Regions from separate parts of the Variovorax sp. P1_H12_2 genome, predicted to be linked through region 3. Evidence: predicted binding sites of a transcription regulator. Region 3 holds the regulator's gene; each other region holds the start of a gene.
The links. Region 3 encodes FliA, which starts transcription of late flagellar genes. Its sites were predicted from a motif close to CTAAAGTTTNNNNNNNNNNNGCCGNTA; they were not measured.

Region 1 (5,132 bases), on a different contig from region 3:
CCACGGGTGCCGTGAGGTTGCCGTTGGTGTCGAAGGTCATATTGGACAACGCGGCACCGCCGTTGATCGGCGCGCCGTCGGCCGTTCCGTAGACGCTCCAAGCATTGGCACCGGTCTTCACGAAATAGACCGACAGGTCATGCGCATTGCCCAGCGAGTCGTAGATCGGGCCGGCGGCGTTGGAATAGTTGAAGGTCGCCGAATCGGTGGCGTTGAACGGCGTCTTGATCGGCACCGTGTTGCGCGCATCGAGATTGAACTCGGCGTCGACGCCGGTGGTCGCATTCGGCGTCATGGCCTGAGTCGGGATCTGGATCGCCGACGGCGTGCCGCCGTTGATGCCGCCGCTGGCGTTGACGCCGTAGCCGGTCAGGCGCAGGCCGCCAGCGTTGACGATGTAGCCGTCCTTGTCCTTGGTGAACTGGCCGTTGCGCGAGTACATGACTTCGCCGCTGGTGCTGGTCATTCGGAAGAAGCCGTCGCCGCTGAGGATCGCGACGTCCAAGGGTCGGCTGCTGGTCTGCGTCACGCCCTGCGTGAAGTTCTGCACCACGCCGGACACCGAGGCACCGAGCCCGATCCGGGAACCCGCATAGATGTCCTGGAAGGTCGCGGCCGCCGACTTGAAGCCGATGGTGCCCGAGTTGGCGATGTTGTTGCCGATCACATCGAGGTTCGCGGCGGCCACGCCGAGCCCGCTGACGCCTTGGGAAAAGCTCATGATGAATCCTTGGTTCGAAGCATTGAAGAGAAGGCCCGCGGCCGGAAAGCCGCCGGCGGAGGAAAGCGCGCGACGGTCCTCAGAGGAACATCCGCACGTCGGACAGCCCGATGCTCTGGCCCGATGCCAGTTCGAGAGTGACGCCGCCGGCGCCCTGCTTGACCGCTGCCACCTGCGCAAAGGTCAGCGCCGTGGCCTGGACGGCGGTGCCGCCGTTGCTGGCGGCCACGGCAAACTTGTAGCTGCCCGCCGGCACCACGTTGCCGGCGTCGTCCTTGCCGTCCCAGGTGGCGGCGTTGACGCCTTCGGTCATCGAGCCGGCCTCGATCGTGCGCACGGTCTTGCCGGTGGCGTCGACGATCTTGATCTGCACATCGCCGGCCGAGCCGGGCAGCTGGACCGCGAAGGCCTGCACCGCCGGATCCTTGCCCTCCTCGGGCGCCTTGGTGGCGAGGGTGTTGCCGGGCGACAGCACGCTGTAGCCGATCAGCGAGGCGGCCTGCAGCACCTGGTTGGAGCCGGTCTGGCTCACCAGGCCCGACAGCGTGCTGTTGAGCTTCTCGATGCCGCTCACCGTGCTCATCTGCGCCAGCTGCGAAGTCAGCTCGGCGTTCTGCATCGGGCTGAGCGGGTCCTGGTTGTTGAGCTGCGTGACCAGCAGCTTGAGAAAGCGCTGCTCGCTGTCGGCATTGGAGGCGCCGGCGGTGCCAGCCGCTGCGCTGGCTGCATTGGCGCCGGAAATGGAAGAGGTATCGGAGATGGCCATGGGAGCTTTCTGGGATGTTGTTTACTGGCCGACGGTCAGCGTCTTGAGCATCAGCGTCTTGGCGGTGTTGAGGACCTCGACATTGGCCTGGTAGCTGCGCGAGGCCGAGATCATGTTGGTCATCTCCTCGACCACGTTGACGTTGGGCATCGCGACGTAGCCGTCGGCATTGGCGTGCGGGCTCCGGGGGTCGAAGACCAGCTTCGCGGGCGCCGAGTCCTCGATCACGCCGGCGACCTTGACGCCGCCGATGTCCTGCCGGCCCGAGGCCGCGACCTCGAACACCACCTGCTTGGCGCGGTAGGGCTGGCCGTCGGGGCTGGCCGCGCTCTCGGCATTGGCGAGGTTGCTCGCGGTCACGTTCATGCGCTGCGATTGCGCGGCCATGGCGGAACCCGCCACGTTGAAGATGTTCATGGAAGTGCTGGGAAACGGCATGGCGTTCTTTCCTCTTCCTACTGCTGCACAGCGGCCAGCAGCGTCTTGATCTTGGCGCCGATCACCGTCAGGTTGGACTCGTAGCGCAGCGCGTTGTCGGCGAAGTTGATGCGCTCGGCATCCATCTCGACGCTGTTGCCGTCGATGCTCGACTGGCTCGGCACGCGGTAGAGCAGATCCTGGTCGGGCATCGCCTTCGCCTCGCCGGCCATGTGGCGCGACGAGGTGGTCACGAGCGCAAAGGACTGCGACTGCCGTCCCTGCTCCACGGCCTGCGTCAGCCGGCTCGCGAAATCGAAATCGCGCGCCTTGTAGTTCGGCGTGTCGGCGTGGGCGATATTGGCGGCCAGCACCTCCTGGCGCTGGGCCCGCAGATTGAGAGCCTCGCGGTTGAAGCTGAGTGCCGCATCGAGCTTGTCGATCATGTGGTTCCATCGGTTGGCATCGCGTCCGCACAAGACGGCATGGCGACAGATGGAAAGCGAGTCTATGCACGCATCGCGTTTGCAATGGGCTGAACAAAGGGGCATTTCGCCGGTACTTCGCGCCATCGCCTCGAGGGATCGATTCCTAGAATCACCTGGCGCCGGTGCGCTTCCCTCTCTTCAAGCACCTGCGCGTCTGCGAGAGACCGCCCATGCCACAACGCCCATCCTGGAAACGCCTTTCGCGCATCGTGCTGCCCGGCCTGATGGCACTCGCGGGCGCTTCGCCCGCAGCGGCAGCGCCCGCGCTGCCCGAGGGCGCGCGGTCCGCGATCGACCAGCTGCTGCACAAGCAGACCACCGGCCTGCCCGGCAAGGTCACGTTCAGCGTGAAGCTCGCGGGCGCGCTGCCGGCCTGCGAGGACTTCGAGGCCTTCCTGCCCAACGGCACGACGCCCCGGGGACGAATCTCCATCGGCCTGCGCTGCCGCGGCGACAGCGCCTGGACCCGGTTCGTGCCGGCCCAGGTCGCCGTCGAGGGCCGCTACTACGCCGCCGCGCGCGCGATCGAGGCGGGCGAGGCCCTGGGCGCCGCCGACGTGGTCGAGCGCAGCGKCGATCTCGGCGACCTGCCGCGCTCGGTGATCACCGACGCCTCGGCGCTGCAGGGCGTGGTGGCCGCCAACCGCATCGCCGCCGGCGCGCCGCTGCGCAGGGAGCTGATGCGCGGCGTGGTCGTGATCCAGCAGGGCCAGACGGTGCAGCTGGTGGCGCAAGGCCAGGGTTTCACGGTCAGCACCGAAGGCAAGGCCATGACCCGGGCCGAGGTCGGCGCGACCGTACAGGCCAAGACCCGCGACGGCCGCCTGCTCACCGGCGTGGCAGCCGAGGACGGGCAGATCCGGCTGGCCCAGTAGATGGCCCCCACGCTCCCCCACTGCGTGTGGGTCGCTGCCCCCCGAGGGGGCCGCAGGCCGCCTTGGGGCGGCCCGGCGCCGGCCTGGATGGCCCCCACGCTCCCCCACTTCGTGTGGGTCGCTGCCCCCGAGGGGGCCGCAGGCCGCCTTGGGGCGGCCCGGCGCCGGCCTGGCCCCGGCCTGGGGGCCCGCCTGGTTTTCCATATGGGCTGCCGATCGAAATTTGTGCAAACTTCAGCCTAAAGTTCTTGCTGCGTCCGCCGATATACGGGTCAGCCCATTGAGGAATCATCTTGAAAATCGATCCCCCCGGCCCCTCGGCCACGCCTTTCAACCGCCCGGCCAAGGCGGCTGCCGCCTCCAAGAGCGGTGTCGCCAGCGCCGCGGCGCCGGTCACGGGACAGGTTCACGCCATGCCCAGCGCGCCCGGTGGCAGTGACTTCGACGCTGCCCGCGTCGCGGCGATCCGCGAGGACATCCGCGCCGGTCGCTACGAGGTCCACCCCGAGCGGATCGCCAGCGGCCTGCTGGCCAGCGTGCGCGACCTGCTCGACCCTGGCCTGAAGCCATGAACACCATGCTGCTCTACCTGCACGCAGAAAAATCCTGCGTCGAGGAGTTCCTGGGCGTCCTCGACCAGGAAGAGCAAGCCATGGCGAATGCCCGCTTTGGCGAACTGCCCGCGCTCACCGAACAGAAAGTCGCGCTGCTGGACCGCATGGCCACGCTGGACCGCCAGCGCGAAACCGCACAGGTGGCGCTGGGATTCGAACCCGGACCGGACGGCGCCGATGCGGCCGCGGCGGCCGCCGGCGAGCCCACGCGCCAAGCCTGGGTCTGCCTGCTGGCGCTGGCCGATGAGGCCAAGGCACGCAATCTGCGCAACGGCTCGATGGTGCACTCACACCTCGATTTCACGCAGCGCGCCCTGCACTTCCTGCAATCGAGCGTCCAGCTGTTCTATGGCCCGGACGGTGCTCGCAAGACGGCGAGCGGCGGCGGCAACCGCCTCGCCCTGGGGTAGCGTCCTGGTCTTGGGGGCAGCGCCCCCACGCAGTGAGGGAGCGGAGGGCAATATCGCTATTTATTGGGATTCAGCAGGGCCTTCTCGCCGGTCGCGTGGCGGGAATAGACCGCGATCCGGTCCAGGCTCAGCGCCTCGACCAGCGAGAGCTCCGCGGTGTAGCGGCTCGCAAACGTGGTCTTGAGCTCGGCCGCCACGCGCGCCTTGAGCTTCGCCGCCCCGTCGGCCCCGATCTTCTGCAGGAACGGGAACAGCAGCCAGCCGCCCATGCCCCACGCCATGCCGAAGCCGCGCGTGAACTCGGTCGGCCCGCGGTCGAGGCCCCCGTAGATGTAGACCTGCTTGTGGATGGGAGAACCATAGCGGCTGTACTCGACCGCGGTCTTGTTCAGCGCCGCTTCCATGCAGGTCAGGATCTGGCCCGCCAGCGTGCCGCCGCCGATGGCGTCGAAGGCCAGGGTGGCGCCGGTGGCGACCAGCGCATCGGTCAGCTCCTGCATGAAGGTCGGCGAGGCGGCATTGCACACGTACTTGGCACCGAGCGCGCGCAGGATGTCTTCCTGCTCCTTCTTGCGCACGATGTTCACCAGGGCGATGCCGTCCTTCAGGCAGATCCGGTTCAGCATCTGGCCGAGATTGGAGGCCGCGGCCGTGTGCACCAGCGCCTTGTGGCCCTCGCGCCGCATGGTCTCGACCATGCCGAGCGCGGTGAGCGGGTTGACGAAGGCGGACGCGCCCTCGGCCGGGGTCGTGCCTTCGGCCAGCGGCATGCACTGGGCGGCGGCGATGCAGCGGTACTGCGTGTACATCGCGCCGCCGAGCACCGCCACGGTCTTGCCGA
Region 2 (7,046 bases), on a different contig from region 3:
TTCCTTGATCGTCGTGGTCACGCCGTCGGTGGCCACCTTCAGCGAGCCGCCGTTGCGATTGAGGTCCTCCACCAGCGTGTCCAGCTGCTTGCCGTAGCCCGCCGTGCTGCCGGTGGCGCTGGCGAAGAGCCTCGAGACCCCTTCCAGGTTGGCGTCGAGCGCCTTGTCGAGCTTGGTCGAATCCACGGCCAGCGTCCCGTCCTTCTGGAACGCCACGCCGATCTCCGTCAGCACCTTCATGTCGTTGGGTCCGCCCGCCTGCGGCGTCGTGAGCGCCTGCCGGATCCGGGTCTGGAGCAGGCGCAAGGTCGAGTCGCCGACCAGCGCGGCGCCGGTCTTGGTGTCGGCGTCGTAGGCGGTGAGCGAGGTCGCCGTGCTCTGCAGACTGTTGAAAGCCTTGACGAAATCGTTGATCGCGGTCTTCACCGAGGCCGTGTTGGCCTTCATCGAGAGACCGGTCGTGCCGGCCGACACCAGCGTGAGCGTGGTGCCCTGGATCGCTTCCTTGACCGTGTTGCTGGCGCTGGTGATGGCGATGCCGTTGACGGTGAGCTCGGCGTTCTGCGCCGCGACCGACTGCTGCAGGTTCTGCGTGCCGGCCGGGTCGTTGTTCAGCAGGTTCTGCAGCGCCGCGTCGCCATCGACCGAGATCCGCATGCTCGAGGCCGCGCCGGTCTGCGTGGAGACCAGCACCAGGCGATTGGGCGTGCCGCTGCCGTCGTTGACGATGCTGGCCGTGACGCCGGCATCGGCCGCGTTGATCGCATCGCGGATGCCGCCCAGCGTGTTGTTGGTGGCATCGATGGTGATCGGCTTCGCGACGCGCGAGGCGTCCGGGTTGAAGCCGGCGCCGCTGTACTTGCCGGTCGCGGCGTCCAGCGCGTCGCCGGTGATGGTGCCGAAGTCGATCGTGATCTTGCCGCTGCCGATCGCGGTGGTGGTGCTGGCCTGGCCCGCCGTGATGGCCGACTGCGCCTGCGCCAGCTTCGACACGGTGATGCTGTAGCTGCCCGCCGAACTGGCGTCGGTGGATGAGGCGGAGAGGATGCCGCTCACGGTGGGCGTGCCCGTGACGGTCTGGAACAGCGCCGGGTCGGACAGCTTCTTGGCGGCGCCCTGCAGGACGCCGAGCGCGCTTTGCAGCGAGCCATAGGCCGACAGCTTGCTGGTGTAGCTCTTCGCCTTCGCCTGCAGGGCCACCAGGGGCTGGCTCTCCGCCGTCTGGAGTTGCTTGAGCAGGCTGCTCAGGTCGAGGTTGGAGCCGACGCCCAGGCTGCTGATCGTTGCCATTTGAGTGAATTCCTTGTTGATGAATGAAGAAGGGGCGCGGCCTTCAGGCCTGCTGGCTCACCAGCTGGCCGGCCGATCGACCCATCACCTTGGCGAAACGAACCACTTCCTCGTTCGGGATCTGGCGAATCACTTCGCCGCTGGTCCGGTCGACCACTTTCACGATGACCTTGTCGATGTCCCGGTCGATCTCGAACTGCAGGCCGATGGAGCGGTTCGCAAACGACGCGTTGACCTCCTGCACCGCCGTCTCGATCTGCTCAGGGGTCGCTTCTTCGACCGGTTCCGACACGGCGGCCGCACCGGCGAATGCCGTCGCGACCGCGGCGCCGCCGGCGCGACCGGCGAGCAGTTGCGTCCAGGGGCTTTCCATTGCGAGAGCGGCAGGCACGGGGTTCGACATGTTTTCCACCTTGGTTCTTCTTGACTTCGCTGTCCTCTGCGGCCTCGCCGTCGGGCATGGCCGCAGGGGACAGCGCAGGCGGTGAGGCCTGCGGCCGCCAGGACCTTCCCTTGCGGGAGGGGCCTGGCATTCCTTTTCCTATCTGCTAGTCGATCAACGCAGGAGCGACAGCACGCCTTGCGTGGTCTGGTTCGCCTGGGCCAGCACCGAGGTACCGGCTTGCTGCAGGATCTGCGCGCGGGTCATGTTCGACACTTCCGTGGCGTAGTCGGCGTCTTCGATGCGCGAACGCGAGGAAGACAGGTTGGTCACCGTAGTGCCGAGGTTGGCGATCACCGAGTCGAAACGGTTCTGCACCGCACCCAGCGAGCTGCGCAGTTGGTCCACCTTGGACAGGGCTGCATCGAGTGCCTTGAGCGGATCGACCGTTGCCTTGCCGGCGCTGACGGCCTGAGTCGTCACCTTGCCGGGCTTGGACGAATCGGCGTACAGCACGCTGCCAGCCGCGTCGGTTGCGATGCCGTTGGCATTCAACTTGATCGTTTCGAGGGCAGTGGCCGTCAACCCGCTGGCACCCATGAAGACGCCGGCGAGGGCGCCGCCGGCGGCCGCCGTGTAGTCCACAGTAGCGTCGCCGTCGGAGTCGACGGTGCCGCCCACAGTCTTGAGCTTGACAGCAACCGCGTCCGCCGAAGCCTTCTCGCCCGTGACGGCGAACGTGGCGCCCCCCGACGTGTAGGTCGCACCGGTTGCGCCGATCTTGATCGTGTCGCCCGCTTGCATGCCCGTTGCGGCAGCGGTCAGCGTCGCGACGGTGGCGGGGGTGGAAGCCGCGCCGGTCTTGGTCAGGTTCTTGGTTGCATCGAGGTACAGCGCCGAGCCATCGTTGGCATCGGTCAGGGCGCCGTTGCTGTCGATCTTGACATCCATCGACTTGGCGCCGATGGTGACGGTTGCCGTCGCGCTGCCACCGACTGGCGGGGTCAGGGAGGCATTCGTCGCGGCCAGCGTCCGAGCGCTATCGCCAGCAGCGTAGCTCTTCGTCGCAGCGCTGTAGGTGAACGTTTCCGTACCCACTTTGACAATCCCGCCGTCTTTCAACGTTGCCAGCGCATCCGACGAAACACCGCCATTGGCGGCCGCGGTCAGCGTACGGTCGTACGTGGTCACGCCGGCAACCGGGACACCGTTCTGCGCGAAACCGGCGATCAACAGGTCGGTCGCGGTCGCGTTCTTGTTCGCCGCGCCGGTGTTGTTCACGTTGAAGCTGTCGAGACCCAGTGTCTTCGCGCTGATTTCCTTCAGGTCGATGTCGATCGTCTCGCCATCGTTCGCGCCGACTTGCACGGTCAGCTTGCCGGCGTCGGCCGACAGAACCTTCACGCCGTTGAACTGGGTCTGCTCCGAGACGCGGTTGATTTCGTCCAGGCGCAGCTTGATTTCACCCTGGATCGAGTCCAGGTCGCTGGCCGAGTTGGTGCCGGTGGCGGCTTGCACCGACAGTTCACGAACGCGCTGCAGGTTGTTGTTGACTTCGGTCAACGCGCCTTCAGTCGTTTGGGCGATCGAGATGCCGTCGTTGGCGTTGCGCGAAGCTTGCGTCAGGCCCTTGATGTTGGCCGTGAAACGGTTGGCGATGGCTTGGCCGGCGGCGTCGTCCTTGGCGCTGTTGATGCGCAGGCCGGACGACAGACGCTGGATCGCGGTGTTCAGCGACGACTGCGACTTGGTCAGGTTGTTCTGCGTGAGCAGAGAAAGGCTGTTGGTATTGATGACTGACGCCATGTTCGACTCCTGATGACAAAGGTTGTGGACTTCCGGCCTCTGGCCGTAACGCTGGTTCCGATCTCACCGTGAGACTCAGGCCACCGTTGGTTCAGTTATCGGCAGGCCCCTGGAAACATTTAGGGCTCGGCGCAAAAAAGCACCGACCCCGTCCACGACCCCGGCGGCTCAAGCCGGCAGGTTCATCACTTCCTGATAGGCGCTTACGAGCCGGTTGCGCACCTGCAGCCCGGTCTGGAACGCCACGTTGGCCTTCTGCAGGTCGACCATGACGTCGTTCAGCGCGATGCCGGGCTTGCCGAGTTCGAAGGCCTCGGCCTGGCCGTAGGCCCGGGTCTGGGCGCCGCTGATGTTGTCCAGCGAGCGCTTGAGCTCGGCCGCGAAGCCGCCGGTCTCGGCGGGCGCGGCGGCGGCGGGCGTGAAGCCCGCCTGCAGCGAGGTGACCCGCATCTGCTGCAGAACGGATTCGATGGCGGCGATCGACATGAGGAACTCTTTCGTTTGTTGGAACTTTGGTGTTGCTAAAGAAGCGCCCAGGCGCTCCGTCGTCCTTTCAGCGTAGCAAGGGAAGACCCCGATGGAAGCCGCTAACAGACGGCAAAAGCCCCCGCTGTTCGGACCATCGAATCTGTTACGACTGCTCACAATCAATCGCGAAACGACAAGCCCGCTGACGACTTCTACGGCCTCCGGCATGACCTCTGAACAACAAACTTCCTACCTGCGCATGACGACGCACCTTCCCGGCGCACCGGCCATGGCGAGGATCCGCGCATGAGTTCGACGGCACCCGCGAGCGCGGCGCCCGCGGCGTCCTCGCTCCCCCCGATGCTCGAACGCCTGCGCGCCCAGCCGAAGCTGCCGATGATCGTCGGCGCGGCCGCGCTGGTGACCGCCGTGGCGGCGTTCACACTCTGGAACCGCGGCCCCGACTACAAGGTGCTCTACACCAACGTGTCGGACCGCGACGGCGGCGCGATCATCGCGTCGCTGCAGCAGATGAACGTGCCCTACAAGTTCGCCGAGGGCGGCGGCGCGATCCTGATCGCCGGCGACAAGGTGCCCGAGGTGCGGCTCAAGCTCGCGGCCCAGGGCCTGCCCAAGGCCGGCGGCGTCGGCTTCGAACTGATGGACAACCAGAAGTTCGGCACCAGCCAGTTCGCCGAGCAGGTCAACTACCAGCGCGCGCTCGAAGGCGAGCTGGCGCGCTCGATCGAATCGGTCGGCACGGTGGAGTCGGCGCGGGTCCATCTGGCGCTGCCGAAGCCTTCGCTCTTCGTGCGCGAGCAGAAGAAGCCCTCGGCCTCGGTGGTGCTGACGCTGCAGCGCGGCCGCAGCATCGACGAGGGCCAGGTCAGCGCCATCGTCCACATGATCTCCAGCAGCGTGCCGGAGCTCGACCCCAAGAGCGTCACGGTGGTCGACCAGCGCGGCAACCTGCTGTCGGCGGCCAACAGCGGCACCCGCGGCCTGGACGTGAGCCAGCTCAAGTACGTGCAGGAGATCGAGCAGGGCTACATCCGCCGCATCGAAGCCATCCTGCAACCCATCGTCGGCGCCAGCAACGTGCGCGCGCAGGTGGCGGCCGACGTCGACTTCTCGGTCATGGAGCACACCGACGAGACGTACCGCCCGAACCAGGAGCCCGGCAAGGCCGCGATGCGCAGCCAGCAGTCGAGCGAATCGCTGCAGCAGGGCGGCCTTCCGCCCGGCGGCGTTCCCGGCGCCCTGTCGAACCAGCCGCCGGGCAACCCGAGCGCGCCGATCGCGACCGCGCCCAAGCCCGGAACCCCGGGTGCCCCCGGAACCCCCGGTGCTCCGACTGCGCCTGGCGCGGCGAACGGTGCCCCCGCGCCGGTTGCGACCGCGGCGGTGGCCACCGGCTCCGGCAGCTCGCGCAAGGACGTCACGACCAACTACGAGCTCGACCGCTCGATCCGCCACGTGCAGCAAAGTGCCGGCGGCATCAAGCGGCTGTCGGTGGCGGTGGTCGTCAACTACAAGGATGCGACCGACGGCGCCGGCAAGACCAGCCCGCGCGCGCTCACCCCGGTCGAGATCGAGCAGATCCGGAACCTGACCCGCGAGGCCATGGGCTTCAGCCAGGACCGCGGCGACTCGCTCAACGTGGTCAACAGCGCCTTCGCGGACGACCACCGCGAGCCGGCCACGGCGGACGTCCCGTTCTGGCGCGACCGCGAGAACCTCGATCTCGGCAAGTCCGTCGGGCAGTACCTGCTGCTGGCCCTGCTCGCCCTGTTCGCCTGGTTCGCAGTGCTGCGGCCCCTGCTGCGCAAGCACCTGGCGCCGCCGCCCGCGCCGGCCCCGGCCGTGGCGAGCGTCCCGGACGACGCCGTCGCCGAGGAGCCGGAGTTGTCGCAGGAGCCGACGGTCTCCGCCGAAGAAAGCCTGCGCCAGCGCGAGGCCGCCCGCCAGAAGGCAGATATGGAATACGCCCATCAACTCGCCGACCAGGATCCCAAGCTGGTCGCCACGCTGATCCAGCACTGGATGAACGCCCATGATCAGTGAAACCGGAACCCGCAAGAGCGCCATCCTGCTGATGGCCCTCGGTGAAGACCGCGCCGCCGCGGCGCTGGCCCACCTCGCCACCTCCGAGGTGCAGACCCTCGGCCTCGCGATGGCGAAGCTCGCCGCGGTCTCCAAGGACGAGCTGAACTCGGTGCTGTCCGAGTTCCGCCAGGAGACCGAGCAGCTCTCGGCGCTGCACCTGGGCTCGAGCAGCTACATCCGCGCGGTGCTCAAGAAGGCGCTGGGCGACGACCGCGCCAGCAACCTGCTGGAGGACATCCTCCAGGCCGACGAGCCGCACAGCGGCATCGAGCGCCTGAACCAGCTCGAGGCCAGCGAGGTGGCCGAGCTGATCCGCGACGAGCATCCGCAGATCCTGGCGACCGTGCTGATCCACCTGGACCGCATGAAGGCCTCGGAGGTGCTCGAGAAGCTGCCGGCCCGCCTGCGCCACGACGTCATCATGCGCGTGGCCACCTTCGGCGGCGTGCAACCCTCGGCCCTCATGGAGCTGACCGACGTGCTGACCGAGATGCTGTCGGGCCAGGGCCTGAAGCGCAGCCGCCTGGGCGGCGTGCGCACCGCCGCCGAGATCGTCAACCTGATGGCGAGCGCGCAGGAAGAGGAAGCCATCGCCCATGTGCGCGAGCACGACGAGGCGCTGGCGCAGCGGATCATCGACGAGATGTTCGTGTTCGAGAACCTGCTGAGCCTGGAAGACCGCAGCATCCAGCGCCTGCTGAAGGACATCGAGTCCGACTCGCTGATCATCGCGCTCAAGGGCGCGCCGCAGGAGCTGCGCGACAAGTTCCTGAGCAACATGTCGACGCGTGCCGCCGAGACGCTGCGCGAGGACATGGAGCTGCGCGGACCGGTGCGCGTGTCGCAGGTCGAGGCCGAGCAGAAGTCCATCCTGCAGGTCGCCCGCCGCCTGGCCGAAGCCGGCGAGATCGTGATTGCCGCGCCGGGTACCGATGACTACGTCTGACCGCCCCTCCCCCTTCGGCTCGCGGGCCCGGCTGGCCGCGGCCTACCC
Region 3 (8,403 bases):
CAGACGTGCGGGCCACGGCCCGCAAATTCGTGGCCGCCACCAGCCGCGAGGCCCTGCGGCTGGTGCGCGAGGCGCTCGGCGCCGAAGCCATCGTGCTGAACCATCGCGTGATTCCCGAGGGCGTCGAGATCGTCGCCATGGCCGAGGGCGACGTGACCCAGGCGGTGGCGAGTGCCGCGCCGCTGGTGGCCGCCAAGGCGCCGCCTGCTGCGCCGGCACCGATGCCGGCGCCGGTCGCACCGGCGATGCTGATGCCGGCGGCAGTGCCAGCCGCGGCCCCGGCTTCGGCCCCGGCCGCTGTGGCCGCCGCCCCGGCGGCCCCGACCGACGTCGTCCTGAACGAACTCCACTCGATGCGCGGCATGCTCGAGGAGCAGCTCGCCAGCGTGGTGTGGAACGACCGCCAGCGCCAGGACCCGGTGCGCGGCCGCCTGCTGCGCACGCTGCTCGGCGCCGGCTTCAGCGCCCGCCTGTCGAAGGCCATGCTGGAGAAACTGCCGACCGGCCAGACCTATGCGCAGGGCATGGCCTTCGCGCGGGCCGAGCTGATCCGCGCGGTGCCGGTGTACGAGGACGAGGATGCGCTGCTCGCGCAAGGCGGCGTCTACGCGCTGATGGGCCCGACCGGCGTCGGCAAGACCACCACCACCGCCAAGCTGGCGGCGCGCTGCGTGATGCGCTTCGGCGCCGACAAGCTGGCCCTGGTGACCACCGACAGCTACCGGATCGGCGCCTACGAGCAGTTGCGCATCTACGGCCAGATCCTCGACGTGCCGGTGTTCGCGGTCAAGGATGCGGCCGACCTGCACCTGGTGCTGCAGGACCTGCGCGACAAGCACATGGTGCTGATCGACACGGTCGGCATGAGCCAGCGCGACCGCTCGGTGTCGGACCAGATCGCGATGCTGTGCAACAGCCACCGTCCGGTCAAGCGGCTGCTGCTGCTCAACGCGACCAGCCACGGCGACACGCTCAACGAAGTCGTGCACGCCTATCGCAACGGCGGCGGCGGCAACGACTTGGCGGGCTGCATCTTCACCAAGGTCGACGAGGCCACGCATCCGGGCGCGCTGATCGACACCGTGATCCGCCACCGGCTGCCGGTGCACTACATCTCGAGCGGCCAGAAGGTGCCGGAGAACCTGATGCTCGCCGACCGCTCGCAACTGGTCGACAGCGTGTTCCAGCCGCGCCGCCACAACCCGCTGTTCGTGCCGGCCGAGGCCGACATGCAGGATGAACCCGCGGGCGCGGTGCCACAGGCCCTGGTCGTGCAGGCACAGGCCGAGGCCGACCGGCTGCGGCTGCAATACCAGAACCTCATCCGCGCCATGGCGCACGACGCGCAGGAGCTCGCGACCGCCGCCGGCGCGCTGGCCGGGGCGCAGATCGGCTTCGAGAACGCGCGCCGCCTGTGGCGCAACGCGGGCGACGAGGCGATCGGCCACAAGTCGGTGCTGGACGACCTGCTGGTGCAGGCGCGCAGCGAGGTCGTGGCCGGCTGCGACACCCATGTGCTGGCCCTGTCGGGCCAAGTCGGTCTGCGCTCGAACGAAGGCGGCGACGCCTACGAATGCCAGAGCAGCCTGCTGCTGTCCGATCGCAGCGGCCTGCCGCTCGCGGCACCCAACCAGTGGCTGTCGACCGCGGCAGTGCGCGGCGGCCCCGACGCCAGGCGCAAGCCGGGGCTGCGGCAGGTCCAGTGGCTGCGCCAGCAGTCGCTCGGCCGCACGCTGGTGCACGTGCTGCCCCGGTTGCCGGGCGTCGAGTTGATCGCCGAATGGCAAGTCCAGGGACAGCGATGGCTGGCGCGCGCGCCGGGCGCGACCGCGGTGATCGACCCCGCCTCGGAGGCGCCGAGCACGCTGGCGCGGCTGCGCTTCGAATTCGGCGCGACCCGGGCGGCCGTGTTCCGCGGCAAGCCCGCGCTGCAGTGCGAGGCCCATGCCGAGGTGCTGCTTCGCCTGGGCCCGACGGCTGTCGTCGACAAGGATGCGCTGCCGGTGCTGCGCTGCGTGGTCACGCGCGTGCTGGACGAGCGCGGCCAGAAGATCCTGGCCCAGGGTTACCTGTTGTCGAACATCGGCGGCGAGGTGCCGGCGCGCCAGCTGGCCCAATGGCAGGCCTGGGCGGCCGACGCCGACCCCTGTTTCCGCCTCATCCGGCAGGGCGTGCAGCTGGTGGGCGGCATGGGCGAGCTGGGCGACCCGGACATGATGAAGCGCCTGCTGATCGCCGGCCAGGTGACCACCACGGTCTGGCGCCTTCTGCATGCAAAGGGCGAATGGGCCGACCGCACCCGCACGCTGCTGAACCAGCTCACCGGGCGGCCGGCGCGATCGAGCCGGCCGCTGTCGGGCAATGCGCTGTATGTCGGCGTCGGCAAGCTCTTCATGCTGCTCGAGGCGCTCGGCACCGAGTCCACCGCGCCGACGCAGCAGCCCAGGGCGCTCGAGCAGCACGGTTGAGGAGCAAGACATGACCAAGCTGGTTGCAGATCAGGCAGACGGGTTGCGGCGCCTGCTGGCGCACACGCCCACGCGCGTCATTGCCGTCGCGGGCATGGGGCCCGGCGAGTGCGCCGCCGCGGCCACCATGAACCTCGGCGCGGCCCTGGTCCACCAGGGCAAGGACGTGCTGGTGCTCGACGAGTACGGCGGCACGGCGGCGGCGATCTGCGCCGCCTGGGCCATCGATCCGCTCGGCGACCTGGCCGACGTGGCCGACCGCCGGCTGGCCTGCGAGGGCGCGGTCGCGCGTGCCGACTGCGGCGTCGGCGTGCTGCCGGCGCCGCTCGGCGATCGGCACGCGGAGATCGACCCGCGCCTGTTGTGCCGCGGCGGCGTGGTGCTGGTCGCAGCGCAGATCGACGCCGAGGGCCGGCTGTCGGCATTGGCCCGGCTGGCCGACGAACTGCTGCTGGTGCTGCAGCCGAGCGCCGCATCCATCACCTCGGCCTACGCGGGCATCAAGCGGCTGCACTACGCGCATGGGTTGAAGCAGCTGCGCTTCCTCGTCGATGGCGTCGCCGGCGCCGAAGAGGCGCAGCGGATCACCACCAACCTGGCCAACACCGGCAGCCGCTACCTCGCGGTATCGCTGGAGGCGGCCGGCTGGGTGCGGGCCGATCCGCACCTGGCGGACGCGCGGCGGCTGCGGCAGACCGTGGTGGAGGCCTTTCCGGCCAGCCCGGCGGCGGTGGACTTCCGCCGCATCGCGGTCGACATGGGCGGCTGGCCCTGGCGGCCCGCTGCGCCCGGCGGGCGGTCGGTCGCGGTCCCGCCGCAGGGCCCGCGCGTCGACCCGCCATGGGTGAGGGCGACGCCGGCGCAGAGCGCGGCCGTGGCCTGAGCACGATGAACCGAACAACGCACATGCAACAAAGGACCGGACGTGTACACCGCACAGGGCACCATTGAGAAGTCCCACCTGCTTGAGCAGCATCAGCCGCTGGTGCGCCGCATCGCGCTGCAGATGATCGCCAAGCTGCCCGCGAGCGTCGAGCTCGACGACCTGATCCAGGCCGGCATGCTGGGCCTGCTGGACGCATCGAGCCGCTACCAGGACAACAAGGGCGCGCAGTTCGAGACCTTCGTCAGCCAGCGCATCCGCGGCGCGATGCTCGACGAGCTGCGCGCCAGCGACTGGGGCTCGCGCGGCCTGCGCCAGTCGGCGCGTAGGGTCGAAAAGGCGATCCACGCGCTCGAGCACCGGCTCGGCCGCTCGCCCACCGAGGGCGAGATCGCGAAGGAGCTCAAGATCGACCTGGAGGCCTACCAGTCGCTGCTGCAGGAGATCCAGGGCTGCCAGCTGGTCTACGTCGAGGACTTCGCGAAGGGCGAATCGGAGAACCCCTTTCTCGACCTGCATGCGCAGGAGGCGCGCAAGGGGCAGGGCGCGAACGACGACCCGCTGGCGCAGCTGCTCGAGAGCGGCCTGCGCCATCAGCTGATCGATGCGATCACGGCGCTGCCGGAGCGCGACCAGCTGCTGCTGAACCTCTACTACGAGGAAGAGCTGAACCTGCGCGAGATCGGCGCCATTCTCGAAGTGAGCCAGAGCCGGGTCTGCCAGCTGCACAGCCAGGCGATCAGCCGGCTGCGGGCGCGCCTGAAGGACCTGCTGTAGGGCCGGGCGCGGCCCTCGCTTCGGCCTCGTCTATCATCTCGCGCGGAGCGGCAGCGCAATGCGCAGAGGAGAGAACGAGATGAGAAGAGTCACGTTGGCCAGGTCGGCGACCCTCGCACTGGGCGCGTTCTGCGTTGCGGGCCTCGCCAGCGCGCAGTCGAGCACCGGGCAGGGCCCGGTCACCGGCAGCAGCGTCACGCTGTTCGGCGTCGCCGATGCGGTGCTCGGCTACGGCAGCGGCAGCATCTCCCACCGCAGCTCTCTGTACAGCAGCGGCAATTCGGCCTCGCGGTTCGGTGTCCGTGGCATCGAGGACCTGGGCGGCGGCCTGGGGGCGGGCTTCTGGCTCGAATCCGGCGTCGCCATCGATACCGGCACCGGGGTCGCCGGCAACACCAACAACCAGCCGAACGGCGCCACATCGGCCGACGCCTTGAGCTTCAACCGCCGCGCCACGGTCAGCCTGATCGACCTCTGGGGCGAACTGCGGTTGGGCCGCGACTTCGCGGCGCACTACCGCAACCGCACCGACGTCGACCCGTTCGACAACAACGGCGTCGGCACCATCCAGCCGCAGGTCGGATCGATCGCCGGCCCGACCTCCACGCGGGTCTCGAACATGGTCGGCTACTACCTGCCGCCGGGCCTGGGCGGCTTCTTCGGCGAGGTGCAGTACTTCATGGGCGACAACGACTCGCACTTGCCGACCTCGGACGATGGCACCGGCTACAGCGGCCGCATCGGCTGGGGGTCGGGTCCGTTCTCGATCGCCGTCGCGAAGGGCCGCACCGACTACCTGCGCACGCAGACCAATGGCAACATCACCGTGGCCAATGTCGGCGCGACCTACGATTTCAAGCTCGTCGAGGTCTCGGCCGGCTACTACCGCGACAAGGTCGACAGCTTCGTGCCGGTCACGGCCACGGGCTATGTCCTCGGCATGATCGTTCCGGTCGGCGGCAACCAGATCAAGTTTGCGTGGTCGCGCTACGGCACTGACGCCGAGGGCGACCCGGCGGCGATGAAGCTGTCGCTGGGGTACGTGTACAGCTTCTCGAAGCGCACGGTGGCCTATGCCACCTACTCGCACCTCAACAACAGCGGCGGCTCGGCGGTGGGATTGAACGGCGCCGTCACCGAACCCAACCGCAGCGCGAACGGCTACGACCTGGGGCTGCGCCACAGTTTCTGATCGGCGGGGGCCCGCATCAGTGCGGCGATCTGCCGGTCGTGCAGGCGCGACAGCACAAGCAGGGCCGCCACGGCGCCGACCAGCGCCATGAACATGTCCGACTGCGTGTCCCACGGATCGCCCTGAGTGCCGAGGAATTCGTCGGCGCCCTGGCCCATCGCGAGCGCGGCGGCCCATTCGATCAGCTCGTAGCTCGCGCTGATGGCCAACACGATGCAGACCACCACGAAGGCCAGCATCCTGCGGCCCCGCACATGCTGGCCTCGAATCAGGATCTCGCGCGCGATCAGCGCCGGCACGAAGCCCTGCATGAAGTGGCCGATCTTGTCGTAGGGATTGCGGCCCAGATGCATCAGGTCCTGCAGCCAGAAGCCGAGCGGCACCCGCGCATAGCTGTAGGCGCCGCCGAGCATCAGCACGCAGCAGTGCGCGAAGATCAGCGCGTAGAGCAGGGTGGTGAGCGGGAAGCGGCCGTAGGTGGCCCACAAGAGCGGCAGCGCGACCAGCACCGGCGCCACTTCCATCCACCAGGTCGCGCGGTCGTGCGGATGCAGGCCCGAGAGGACGAGCAGGGCGATGAGCGCGGCCGAGGCCAGGAGCAGGGCAGGGGTGCGGTGGTTGGGCATGGGTGGGGTCTCAGTCATGGTTCAGGGCTGATCGCGCCTCGTACGTCGCGCGATCTTCCTTGACGGCAGGTGCCGCGCGACTTCTTGCGCCACCGAGGCAAAGTAGGACCGCACCAGGGCGAACGCACGCTCGGCCGCCGGCACGCGCGTGCGGCCGGCCCGCTCGACGATTCCGAGTGTGAGTTCGAGGTCGAGGGCTGGCGTCACATCGAGCCGGCCCACGGTGCCGGCTCGCACGGCCGAGACCACCGCGATGTCGGTCGATGGCGCAATGGCGTCGCTGGCGGTGATGAGCGTGTGGACGGTTGCGACGTCATTGGTACTGGCCGCGAAGTGCGCCTGCAGCGGCAACGTGAAGCCGTAGAGATCCGACATGCGGCGCACCACCGTTTCGTCGACGTAGCCCGACAGGATCAACGGGTACTCGGCGAACTGATCGACGGTCACGCGCGGGCGCCCGGCCAGGGGATGTTCCTTGCGGGCGAACCAGCCGAAGGTGCAGGGATACAACGGCTCGGCGATGAGGTCGCGGTCGTGCGCGGCCACGCGAACGTCGCCGATGAAGAAATCCAGTTCCTCCCGGCGCAGCGCCGCGGCGAGGACGTCGGTGCTCTGCACCAGGGTCTTGACGTGCAGCCCGGGCGCATCGGCCAGCAGTCGCAGCAGCATGGGCCCGAGCAGGTTCAGCGCGATGGAAGAACCCATGCCGAACGAGAGTGGCCCGAGCTCACCCGCGCGCATGAGCGCCAGCGAGCGGGCGCCTTCCTTTTCGTCGAAGACGATACGCCTCGCCCGCTCGACATAGTCCTGCGCATAAGGGGTCGGGCGCAGACGACGGTCCTGCCGGTCGAACAGCGGTACGCGCAGTTCGTCCTCCAGCGCCTGCAGGCTGCGCGACAGCGCCGGGACGCTCAGATGCACGCTCTGGGCGGCCGCGCTCAGCGAGCCGAGGTCCATGACGGCCAGGAAATGCCGCAGTTGCCGGGTGTTCATTTCAGTTGCAAGTCCTGCAAGTAGTATCAAACTATATTGCGATTTACGCAAAACGAATGGCTTCCTAGACTGCGATCCGAAAGCCGGAGAACGCGCCCTGATGAAGTCCCCCACACTCAATTCCCCAGTCCTGCGACCCGTGGTCGCCATCGCTTCCGATCGCATCGTGCGCCATGGCCATCCCTCGCACGCCGCCACCCACGGCTACGTGCGGGCCGTGGCCGAAGCGGCGCAGGCCCTGCCCCTGGTGCTGCCGGCGCTCGGCGAGGCGCTGGATGCCGACACGCTCATCGCTTCGATCGACGGCATCGTCCTCACCGGCAGCCCCTCGAACGTGGATCCGGCGCGCTACGGCGTGCCGCAGCCGCATGCGCCCATGCTGCTGGACCGCGAGCGCGACGCTGCCATCCTGCCGCTGCTGCCGCGCCTCATCGAGGCCGGCGTGCCGGTGCTGGGGATTTGTCGCGGCTTCCAGGAGCTCAACGTCATCTATGGCGGCACCTTGAATCCGGCCGTCCACGAGCTGCCCGGCCGGCTCGATCACCGCGAAGGCGATCACGATCGACCCGTCGAGCGCTGGTACGACGACAGCCACGCGTTGCACATCGTCGAGGGCGGCCGGCTGGCGGCGCTCGCGGGCGGAACGCATGCGGTCGTCAACTCGCTGCACCACCAGGGCGTCGAGCGCCTGGGCCAGGGTCTGCGCATCGAGGCCAGGGCGCCCGATGGCCTGGTCGAGGCCTTCTCCATCGAGTCCGCCACCCAGTTCACCCTGGCGGTGCAATGGCACCCCGAGATGCGCATCGACGACAGCCCGCTGGCGCATGCCATCTTCGCCGCCTTCGGCGCAGCCTGCCGGGCGCGCCAGCAGCAGCGGCGCTGCGCCATGGCCACCGCCTGACCCCACACCTACTCCGGAGACATCGAGATATGAACGACGCCCAGGTCATCGACTTGTTCAGCCCCCATTACGCCCAGGCCCGCCAAAAGTTCCTGCAGGCCGCGCAGGCGCGCGGCCTGGCCGTGGAAAGTCACGTGCTGCCCCTGGCCGGTGCGCAAGGTGAGACCCTCGCCACCGACGTCGTGCTGGACGGCCCGGCCGACGCATCCAAGATGCTGATCGTCATCAGTGGCGTCCACGGGGTGGAAGGTTTCTGCGGCTCGGCCATCCAGACCGGCATGCTGCGCTTGGGAGGTGCGGCGCTCCCGTCCGGCACGTCGCTGCTCTACGTGCACGCGGTCAATCCCTACGGCTTTTCGCACCTGCGCCGCGCCACGCAGGAGAACATCGACCTCAACCGCAACTTCGTCGACTTCTCCAAGCCGCTGCCGATCAATGCCGGCTATGGCCAGATCCACGACATGCTGCTGCCCGCGCAATGGCCGCCGCTTCCTGACAACGAGGCCCGCATCGCCGACTACCGCGAACGCCACGGCGCTCGCGGCCTGCAGCGCGCGACGTCG

Region 1: flgM (flagellar biosynthesis anti-sigma factor FlgM) is a predicted target of FliA. The motif match lies at 3,507-3,533, and genes of this name have one in related genera.
Region 2: AC1D2K_RS22965 (flagellin N-terminal helical domain-containing protein) is a predicted target of FliA. The motif match lies at 3,575-3,601, and genes of this name have one in related genera.

Annotation. Positions count from the first base shown of each region.
Region 1 covers NZ_JBFUCI010000159.1:3,090-8,221, forward strand. Annotated here, with positions in the region: gene flgE (flagellar hook protein FlgE) at 1-721, opposite strand, end outside; gene AC1D2K_RS17110 (flagellar hook assembly protein FlgD) at 801-1,487, opposite strand; gene flgC (flagellar basal body rod protein FlgC) at 1,509-1,904, opposite strand; gene flgB (flagellar basal body rod protein FlgB) at 1,943-2,350, opposite strand; gene flgA (flagellar basal body P-ring formation chaperone FlgA) at 2,563-3,267, shown strand; gene flgM (flagellar biosynthesis anti-sigma factor FlgM) at 3,561-3,839, shown strand; gene AC1D2K_RS17135 (flagella synthesis protein FlgN) at 3,845-4,291, shown strand; gene AC1D2K_RS17140 (zinc-binding dehydrogenase) at 4,348-5,132, opposite strand, start outside.
Region 2 covers NZ_JBFUCI010000265.1:1,821-8,866, forward strand. Annotated here, with positions in the region: gene fliD (flagellar filament capping protein FliD) at 1-1,290, opposite strand, end outside; gene AC1D2K_RS22960 (flagellar protein FlaG) at 1,334-1,681, opposite strand; gene AC1D2K_RS22965 (flagellin N-terminal helical domain-containing protein) at 1,847-3,478, opposite strand; gene fliE (flagellar hook-basal body complex protein FliE) at 3,647-3,964, opposite strand; gene AC1D2K_RS22975 (hypothetical protein) at 4,056-4,256, shown strand; gene fliF (flagellar basal-body MS-ring/collar protein FliF) at 4,253-6,010, shown strand; gene fliG (flagellar motor switch protein FliG) at 6,000-6,998, shown strand.
Region 3 covers NZ_JBFUCI010000126.1:90-8,492, forward strand. Annotated here, with positions in the region: gene flhF (flagellar biosynthesis protein FlhF) at 1-2,468, shown strand, start outside; gene AC1D2K_RS14835 (MinD/ParA family ATP-binding protein) at 2,479-3,351, shown strand; gene AC1D2K_RS14840 (RNA polymerase sigma factor FliA) at 3,394-4,128, shown strand; gene AC1D2K_RS14845 (porin) at 4,208-5,320, shown strand; gene AC1D2K_RS14850 (DUF2238 domain-containing protein) at 5,290-5,964, opposite strand; gene AC1D2K_RS14855 (LysR family transcriptional regulator) at 5,968-6,939, opposite strand; gene AC1D2K_RS14860 (gamma-glutamyl-gamma-aminobutyrate hydrolase family protein) at 7,040-7,840, shown strand; gene AC1D2K_RS14865 (M14 family metallopeptidase) at 7,870-8,403, shown strand, end outside.